2 regions of the Streptomyces sp. NPDC059897 genome follow, and region 1 is predicted to be linked to the other one. Evidence: riboswitches for the same ligand, from Rfam matches in the RefSeq annotation. Region 1 holds a riboswitch; the other holds the start of a gene.
What was found. Region 1 has a riboswitch for S-adenosylmethionine ahead of ACFV9W_RS37445 (aminotransferase class V-fold PLP-dependent enzyme). Riboswitches for the same ligand answer to the same signal wherever they lie in the genome.

Region 1 (3,403 bases):
GGGTTCGCCGTCGCGCTGCGCGCCAAGGGCGAGACCGTGCAGGAGATCTCCGGTCTCGTACGCGGCATGTACGAGCACGCCAACGTGATCGAGGTGCCCGGCGAGACCGTCGACATCGTCGGCACCGGCGGCGACGGCGCCAAGACGGTCAACATCTCCACGATGTCCGCGATCGTCGTCGCGGGCGCAGGGGCCAAGGTCGTCAAGCACGGCAACCGGGCCGCCTCCTCCGCCTCGGGCTCCTCCGACGTACTGGAGAAGCTGGGCGTCAATCTCGACCTGTCGCCGAAGCGGGTGCCCGAGGTCGCCGAGGAAGCCGGCATCACGTTCTGCTTCGCCATCAAGTTCCACCCGGCGCTGCGCTACGCGGGCGCCGCGCGCGGCCAGCTCGGCATCCGCACGGTGTTCAACCTGCTGGGCCCGCTGACCAACCCGGCCAAGGTGAAGGCGCAGGCCGTCGGCGTCGCCGATGCCCGGATGGCGCCGATCGTGGCGGGGGTCTTCGCCGAGCGCGGCAACTCGTCCCTGGTGTTCCGCGGCGACGACGGGCTCGACGAGCTGACCACCACCGGGACCTCGCGCGTGTGGGTGGTGCGCGACGGCGCCGTGCGCGAGGAGTCCTTCGACCCGCGCGACGTCGGCATCGACATCGTGCCCATCGAGGCGCTGCGCGGCGGCGACCCCTCGTTCAACGCCGAGGTCGCGAGGCGGCTCCTCGACGGCGAGCGGGGGCCCGTGCGCGACGCGGTGCTGCTGAACTCGGCGGCGGCGCTCGTGGCCGTGCGGCCGGGCGAGGGCACGCTCGTCGAGCAGATCCGGGCCGGCATGGACCGGGCCGCCGAGTCGATCGACTCCGGCGCGGCGAAGGCCGCCCTGGAGCGGTGGGTGGCGGCCAGCAACCGGTAGCCGCGTACGAGATGTGACGCAGGGCGCAGTCCAGATTTTGGACTGCGCCCTTGCCGTTCCTGAGACGTGTGGCAGGATGCTCTCCAAGGTCATGAGTGACAGCGCTGTGTTAATCCACTGCAGAAGGCCCCAGCCCGCTGTCCGGCAACCCTCCGTCCGTGGCGGGGTGCCCTGGGTGAAGACCAGGCCGTACGCAGCAAGGCGTATGGCAAGCGCGGACCCCTCGCAACCCTGGGGTCCTGGTCCTCAAGGGAGCAGTCTCGTGAGCAAGCGAATGCGATAGGGCGTTCCGGCCCCGCCTCCGCGTACCCGCTGTACTGACATTCACAGCATCTTTCTTTCCATGCCGTAGAGCTCTGTCGTCCAGAGCTCCGGCGTGGTCAATTCGCTTACCGCGCCAGGGAGTTCACCCATGTCTGTTTCCGTCGACGCCGCCGCCTGTACCGAGACCATCGCCCCGCTCCCCGTCCTCGGCCGGGACGTCACCGTGCCGCTCGTCACCGGTGGCGAGGTCACCTACGCCGCCCTCGACTACGCGGCCAGCGCGCCCGCCCTGCAGCGGGTGTGGGACGACGTCGCCGCCTACGCGCCGTACTACGGCAGCGTGCACCGCGGTGCCGGGTACCTCTCGCAGCTGTCCACCGACCTGTTCGAGAACTCCCGGGCCGCCGTCGCCGAGTTCCTCGGCTGCCGGGAGGGCGACCAGGTCGTCTTCACCCGGTCCACCACCGACTCGCTGAACCTGCTCGCCGCCGCGCTGCCCGCCGACTGCCAGGTGTTCGTCTACGAGACCGAGCACCACGCCTCGCTGCTGCCGTGGCGGGACGCGCGGGTCACGTACCTCAACGCGCCCCGTACGCCCGGCGAGGCCGTCGACACGCTGGAGCGCGCCCTCGCCGAGCGCGACCCCTACGGACCCGCCCTCGTCTGCGTCACCGGTGCCTCCAACGTCACCGGTGAACTCTGGCCGGTGCGCGAGCTCGCGGCGGCCGCTCACGCGCACGGTGCCCGCATCGTGCTCGACGCCGCGCAGCTCGCGCCCCATCACCCCGTCTCCGTCCAGGACCTGGACGTCGACTGGGTCGCCTTCTCCGGGCACAAGCTGTACGCCCCGTTCGGCTCGGGCGTGCTCGCGGGCCGCTCCGACTGGCTGACGGCCGCCGAGCCGTACCTCGCGGGCGGCGGCGCCTCGAAGAAGGTCGCGCGGCGCGTGGACGGCGGGGTCGACGTCGAGTGGCAGACCACCGCGGCCCGCCACGAGGCCGGTTCCCCGAACGTCATCGGCGTGTACTCCATCGCCTCCGCCTGCAAGGCGCTCACCGAGGCCGGGTTCGACAACCTCGTCGCCCGCGAGCAGTACCTGATCCGCAAGGTCCAGGACGGGCTCGCCCAGGTGCCCGAGGTGAAGGTGCTGTCCCTGTTCGGCGACGACGCGCCGCGCGTGGGCGTCCTCTCGTTCGTCGTCGACGGCTGGAACTCCTCGCACTTCGCCGCCGCGCTCTCCGCCGAGTACGGCATCGGGGTCCGCGACGGCCTGTTCTGCGCCCACCCGCTGGTGCGCACGCTGCTCGGCTCGGACCCGCAGCAGCAGGGCGAGTGCGGCGCCCCGGAGGCCGCGCCGGGCGAGAAGTCGCTCAACGCCATCCGTGTCAGCTTCGGAGCCGGCACCCCCGACGAGCACGTGGAGCGGTTCGTGTCCGCCGTGACGGAGCTCGTGCGGGACGGTGCGCGGTGGAACTACCGCACCGAGGACGGGCGCTGCGTGCCGGACACCGCGAGCGCCTGAACCGGTTGCCGTCCCCCGGGCAGGCGGCTGCCCAGCAGGATCATCCGCAGGGCCCGCTCGGTGGCGTCCGTGAGGAACTCGCCGCCCCGGCCCAGCGCCTCCGCGAGCGACACCGGTGCCGGCAGGATCGAGCTGTAGGCGTCGACCCCGGTCGCCGTCACCGTGTGCGCGCCGTCCCCGATGGTGCCCGCGAGGGCGAGGACCGGGCGGTTGAACCGCTTGGCGCGGCGGGCCACTTCGGCGGGCACCTTGCCGCGCGGCGTCTGGTGGTCGAGGGCGCCCTCGGCGGTGACGACCAGGTCGGCGCGGGCGAGCCGGGAGTCCAGGTCGAGGTGGTCGAGGAGCACGTCGAAGCGGGGCAGGAGCTGCGCGCCGAGCGCCGCGAGACCCGCGCCGAGCCCGCCGGACGCGCCGGTGCCGGGGCCCGCGAACAGGTCGGTGCGTACATCCAGATCACGCATCAGGACGTGCGCCCAGTGTTCGAGGGCGGCCGCCAACTGCTCGACCTGCGTGGGCGTCGCGCCCTTCTGCGGGCCGAACACGCGGGCCACGCCGCGCTCCCCGCACAGCACGTTGAACGGATTGCACGCCACCCGGATCTCGGTCTCCTTCAGGCGCGGGTCGAGGCCGCTCGGGTCGATGCGCCGCAGATGCGCCAACTCCCGCCCGCCGAGCGGGATTTGCAGATCGTCCGCGTCGAGCAGCCGGGCG
Region 2 (3,403 bases), on a different contig from region 1:
CCTAACTCCCCTATTACTGGCCCTTGCGCAGGACCGCACTTCGCGGACCCGGGTCAGACCTCACGCCCCATGGGATATGGGGGTGTGCGCCGGAACGCGTCGACCGCGGCTGAATGTATCTGCCCAACTGCCGTCTGCAACAGGTCAGTCGGACGAGAATTCTGGGCACGCCAGATCGGGGAAACCGGGCCAACTCACCGGATCCCGGGGCAAGCCGGGCCGCGTAAATGCCGTAAAAGGCCCGAAAGGGCCGGGCACTTTGGCTACTTCTTGTCGGGCGGCGGGCGAGAACTCATATGCGCCCGTCATGCACCGCTCGCGGAAACGCAGCAGCTTCCCCAACTGTACCGCGCTCAACCATGCAGAATTGCCCCCTCCGCTTCTCTCGCGGAGGGGGCAATTCGGATAACTCTGGGTAGACCTACAAAAGATCAGCCGCCGGCGACGGCGGGAATGATCGAGACCCCGGCACCGTCCGGCGTCGCCGTCTGAAGGCCCTGCTCGAAGCGGACGTCGTCGTCGTTCACGTAGACGTTCACGAAGCGGCGCAGCTTGCCCTGGTCGTCGAGGACGCGGGCGGCGATGCCGGTGTGGTTCTTCTCGAGGTCGGCGATGACGTCGGCGAGGGTGGCGCCCTCGGCGGCGACCTCGGACTGCCCGCCGGTGTAGGTGCGCAGGATGGTGGGGATGCGAACGTTGACGCTCATGCGGTAACTCCCGGTGCTACAAGTTCGGTTGGCTCAGCGGTCGGCTGGGCCGGGTGATCGGCTGGGCTCAGAGGTCGGCGGCGAGGCCGGCCTCGCGGAACGCGTCCAGGCTCGGCCGGATCGTCGCGGTGGCCTGCGAGGACTCGGCGACCGCGTCGAGCGTCTTGAGCCCGTCACCGGTGTTCAGGACGACGGTGGTGAGCGACGGGTCGATCTGGCCCGCCTCGATGAGCTTCTTGGTGACACCCAGCGTGACGCCGCCCGCCGTCTCGGCGAAGATGCCCTCCGTGCGCGCGAGCAGCTTGATCGCGTCGACGACCTGCTCGTCGTTCACGTCCTCCACGGCGCCGCCGGTGCGGCGCGCGATGTCGAGGACGTAGGGGCCGTCGGCGGGGTTGCCGATGGCGAGGGACTTGGCGATGGTGGTCGGCTTCTGCGGGCGGACCACGTCGTGGCCGCCCTTGTAGGCGACGGAGACCGGGGAGCAGCCCTCGGCCTGGGCGCCGAAGAGCTTGTAGGGCTTGTCCTCGACGAGGCCGAGCTTGATCAGCTCCTTCAGGCCCTTGTCGATCTTCGTGAACTGCGAGCCGGACGCGATCGGGATGACCAGCTGGTCGGGCAGGACCCAGCCCAGCTGCTCGCAGATCTCGTACGCGAGCGTCTTTGAACCCTCGCCGTAGTACGGGCGGAGGTTGACGTTGACGAAGCCCCAGCCCTCGCCCAGCGGGTCGCCGATGAGCTCGGAGCAGAAGCGGTTCACGTCGTCGTAGTTGCCCTCGATGGCGACGAGGTCACCGCCGTAGACACCGGCCATGACGACCTTGCCCTGCTCCAGGTCGTGCGGGATGAACACGCAGGACCGGAAGCCGGCGCGGGCGGCGGCGGCGCCGACGGCGCCGGCCAGGTTGCCGGTGGAGGAGCAGGAGAGCGTGGTGAAGCCGAAGGCGCGGGCGGCCTCGATGGCCTGCGCGACGACGCGGTCCTTGAAGGAGTGCGTCGGGTTGCCGGAGTCGTCCTTGACGAACAACTTGCCCTCGGCGACGCCCAGTTCGCGGCCGAGGTTGTCGGCCTTGACGAGCTTGGTCCAGCCCGGGTTCAGGTTCGGCTTCTCGGCGACGTCGGCCGGGACGGGCAGCAGCGGGGCGTAGCGCCAGATGTTGGCGGGGCCTGCCTCGATCTGCTTGCGCAGGGCCTCGGGGTCACCGACGGGCAGGTCGTATGCGACTTCGAGGGGACCGAAACACTCGGCGCAGGCGAAGACGGGGCCGAGCGGGACGACGGCGCCGCACTCGCGGCAGGAGAGGCCGGAGGCCGGACCCAGGTCGACGGCGACGGCGGTTTCGGTGGCGACAGTCTGTACAGCCATGAGAGGCGAGGCCCTTTCTCCTCATCTTCCTCGCGACGCATCTCGCCACGAGACGGATTTGGCACCTTCACTAGCCGGGAGCCTCGCGGGCGCACTGCGATGTGCGGACGAGACCGGCTGGAGGGTTGCCGGGGCTTCAACGGGCCGTATCCCTCTGCCCCTCTGGATGAGCGGTATTCGATTGTGTGGATTCAGTTGTGTACGGCAGGCGACCCCCGACATGCGATGGTCACCGGCCTTGTTCAAGACTGTAACCGAAGGCCCGGACCCTTGAGATAGTCGTCCGAACCGCGAGATGGATCACATGTCGATCCTGAGGGAAGGAACCCAGACCGTGCTGGAAGAGGTCGAGCGCTGGCTGAACAGGCGCTCCTGGTCCGTGGCGGACCATCCGCTGCACCGGTTGGTCGCGGCCAAGCACGCCTCGGGTCAGACGGTGAGTGTCGTACTGCCCGCGCTGAACGAGGAGGAGACGGTCGGCGAGATCGTCTCCGAGATCCGGCGGACGCTGATGACGGACGCGGTGCCGCTCGTCGACGAGCTCGTCGTGATCGACTCCGGTTCCACCGACCGCACCTCCGAGGTCGCGGCGGCGGCCGGGGCGCGCGTCGAGCACCGGGACACGATCCTGCCGCGGGTTCCGGTCAGGGCCGGCAAGGGCGAGGTGCTGTGGCGCTCCCTGTTCGTCACTTCCGGTGACATCGTGTGCTTCGTCGACGCCGATCTGAAGGAGTTCTCCGCGGACTTCGTCTCCGGGATCGTGGGACCGCTGCTCACCGAGCCGGGCGTGCACTTCGTGAAGGCGATGTACGACCGCCCGCTGGCCGGGGCGGCCGGCCAGGGCGGCCGGGTGACGGAGCTGATGGCGCGGCCGATCCTCAATCTGCACTGGCCCCAACTGGCCGGATTCGTGCAGCCGTTGGGCGGCGAGTACGCGGCCCGGCGCTCGCTGCTCGAACGGCTGCCGTTCCCCGTCGGGTACGGCGTGGAGCTCGGTCTGCTCGTGGACGCGCTGCACACCGTGGGCCTCGACGCGCTCGCCCAGGTCGACGTCGGTGTGCGCAAGCACCGGCACCAGGACGGGCAGGCGCTCGGCCGGATGGCGGCGGCGATCTACCGCACCGCCCAGCTGCGCCTCGCGCGCGGGCACCTTGTGAGGCCGGTGCTCACGCAGTTCGAGCGCGGCGAGGACGGCTTCGAGCCGCACACCCACCCGGTGGACACGGAGGAACGCCAGCCGATGATCGAAATCGGTGAGTACGCGGAGCGTCGCGTGGCATAAGCGCGGAATGATCGTATGTTTTGCCTAAATTGCCCTTTATGTTGCTTA

Region 2: another riboswitch for S-adenosylmethionine. It lies ahead of thrC (threonine synthase); the one in region 1 lies ahead of ACFV9W_RS37445 (aminotransferase class V-fold PLP-dependent enzyme).

Annotation. Positions count from the first base shown of each region.
Region 1 covers NZ_JBHWKQ010000065.1:17,816-21,218, reverse strand. Annotated here, with positions in the region: gene trpD (anthranilate phosphoribosyltransferase) at 1-906, shown strand, start outside; SAM riboswitch class IV at 994-1,127, shown strand; gene ACFV9W_RS37445 (aminotransferase class V-fold PLP-dependent enzyme) at 1,319-2,692, shown strand; gene ACFV9W_RS37440 (glycerate kinase) at 2,644-3,403, opposite strand, start outside.
Region 2 covers NZ_JBHWKQ010000064.1:2,427-5,829, forward strand. Annotated here, with positions in the region: gene ACFV9W_RS37175 (MoaD/ThiS family protein) at 432-707, opposite strand; gene thrC (threonine synthase) at 775-2,073, opposite strand; SAM riboswitch class I at 2,092-2,246, opposite strand; gene ACFV9W_RS37185 (glucosyl-3-phosphoglycerate synthase) at 2,408-3,355, shown strand; gene ACFV9W_RS37190 (hypothetical protein) at 3,394-3,403, shown strand, end outside.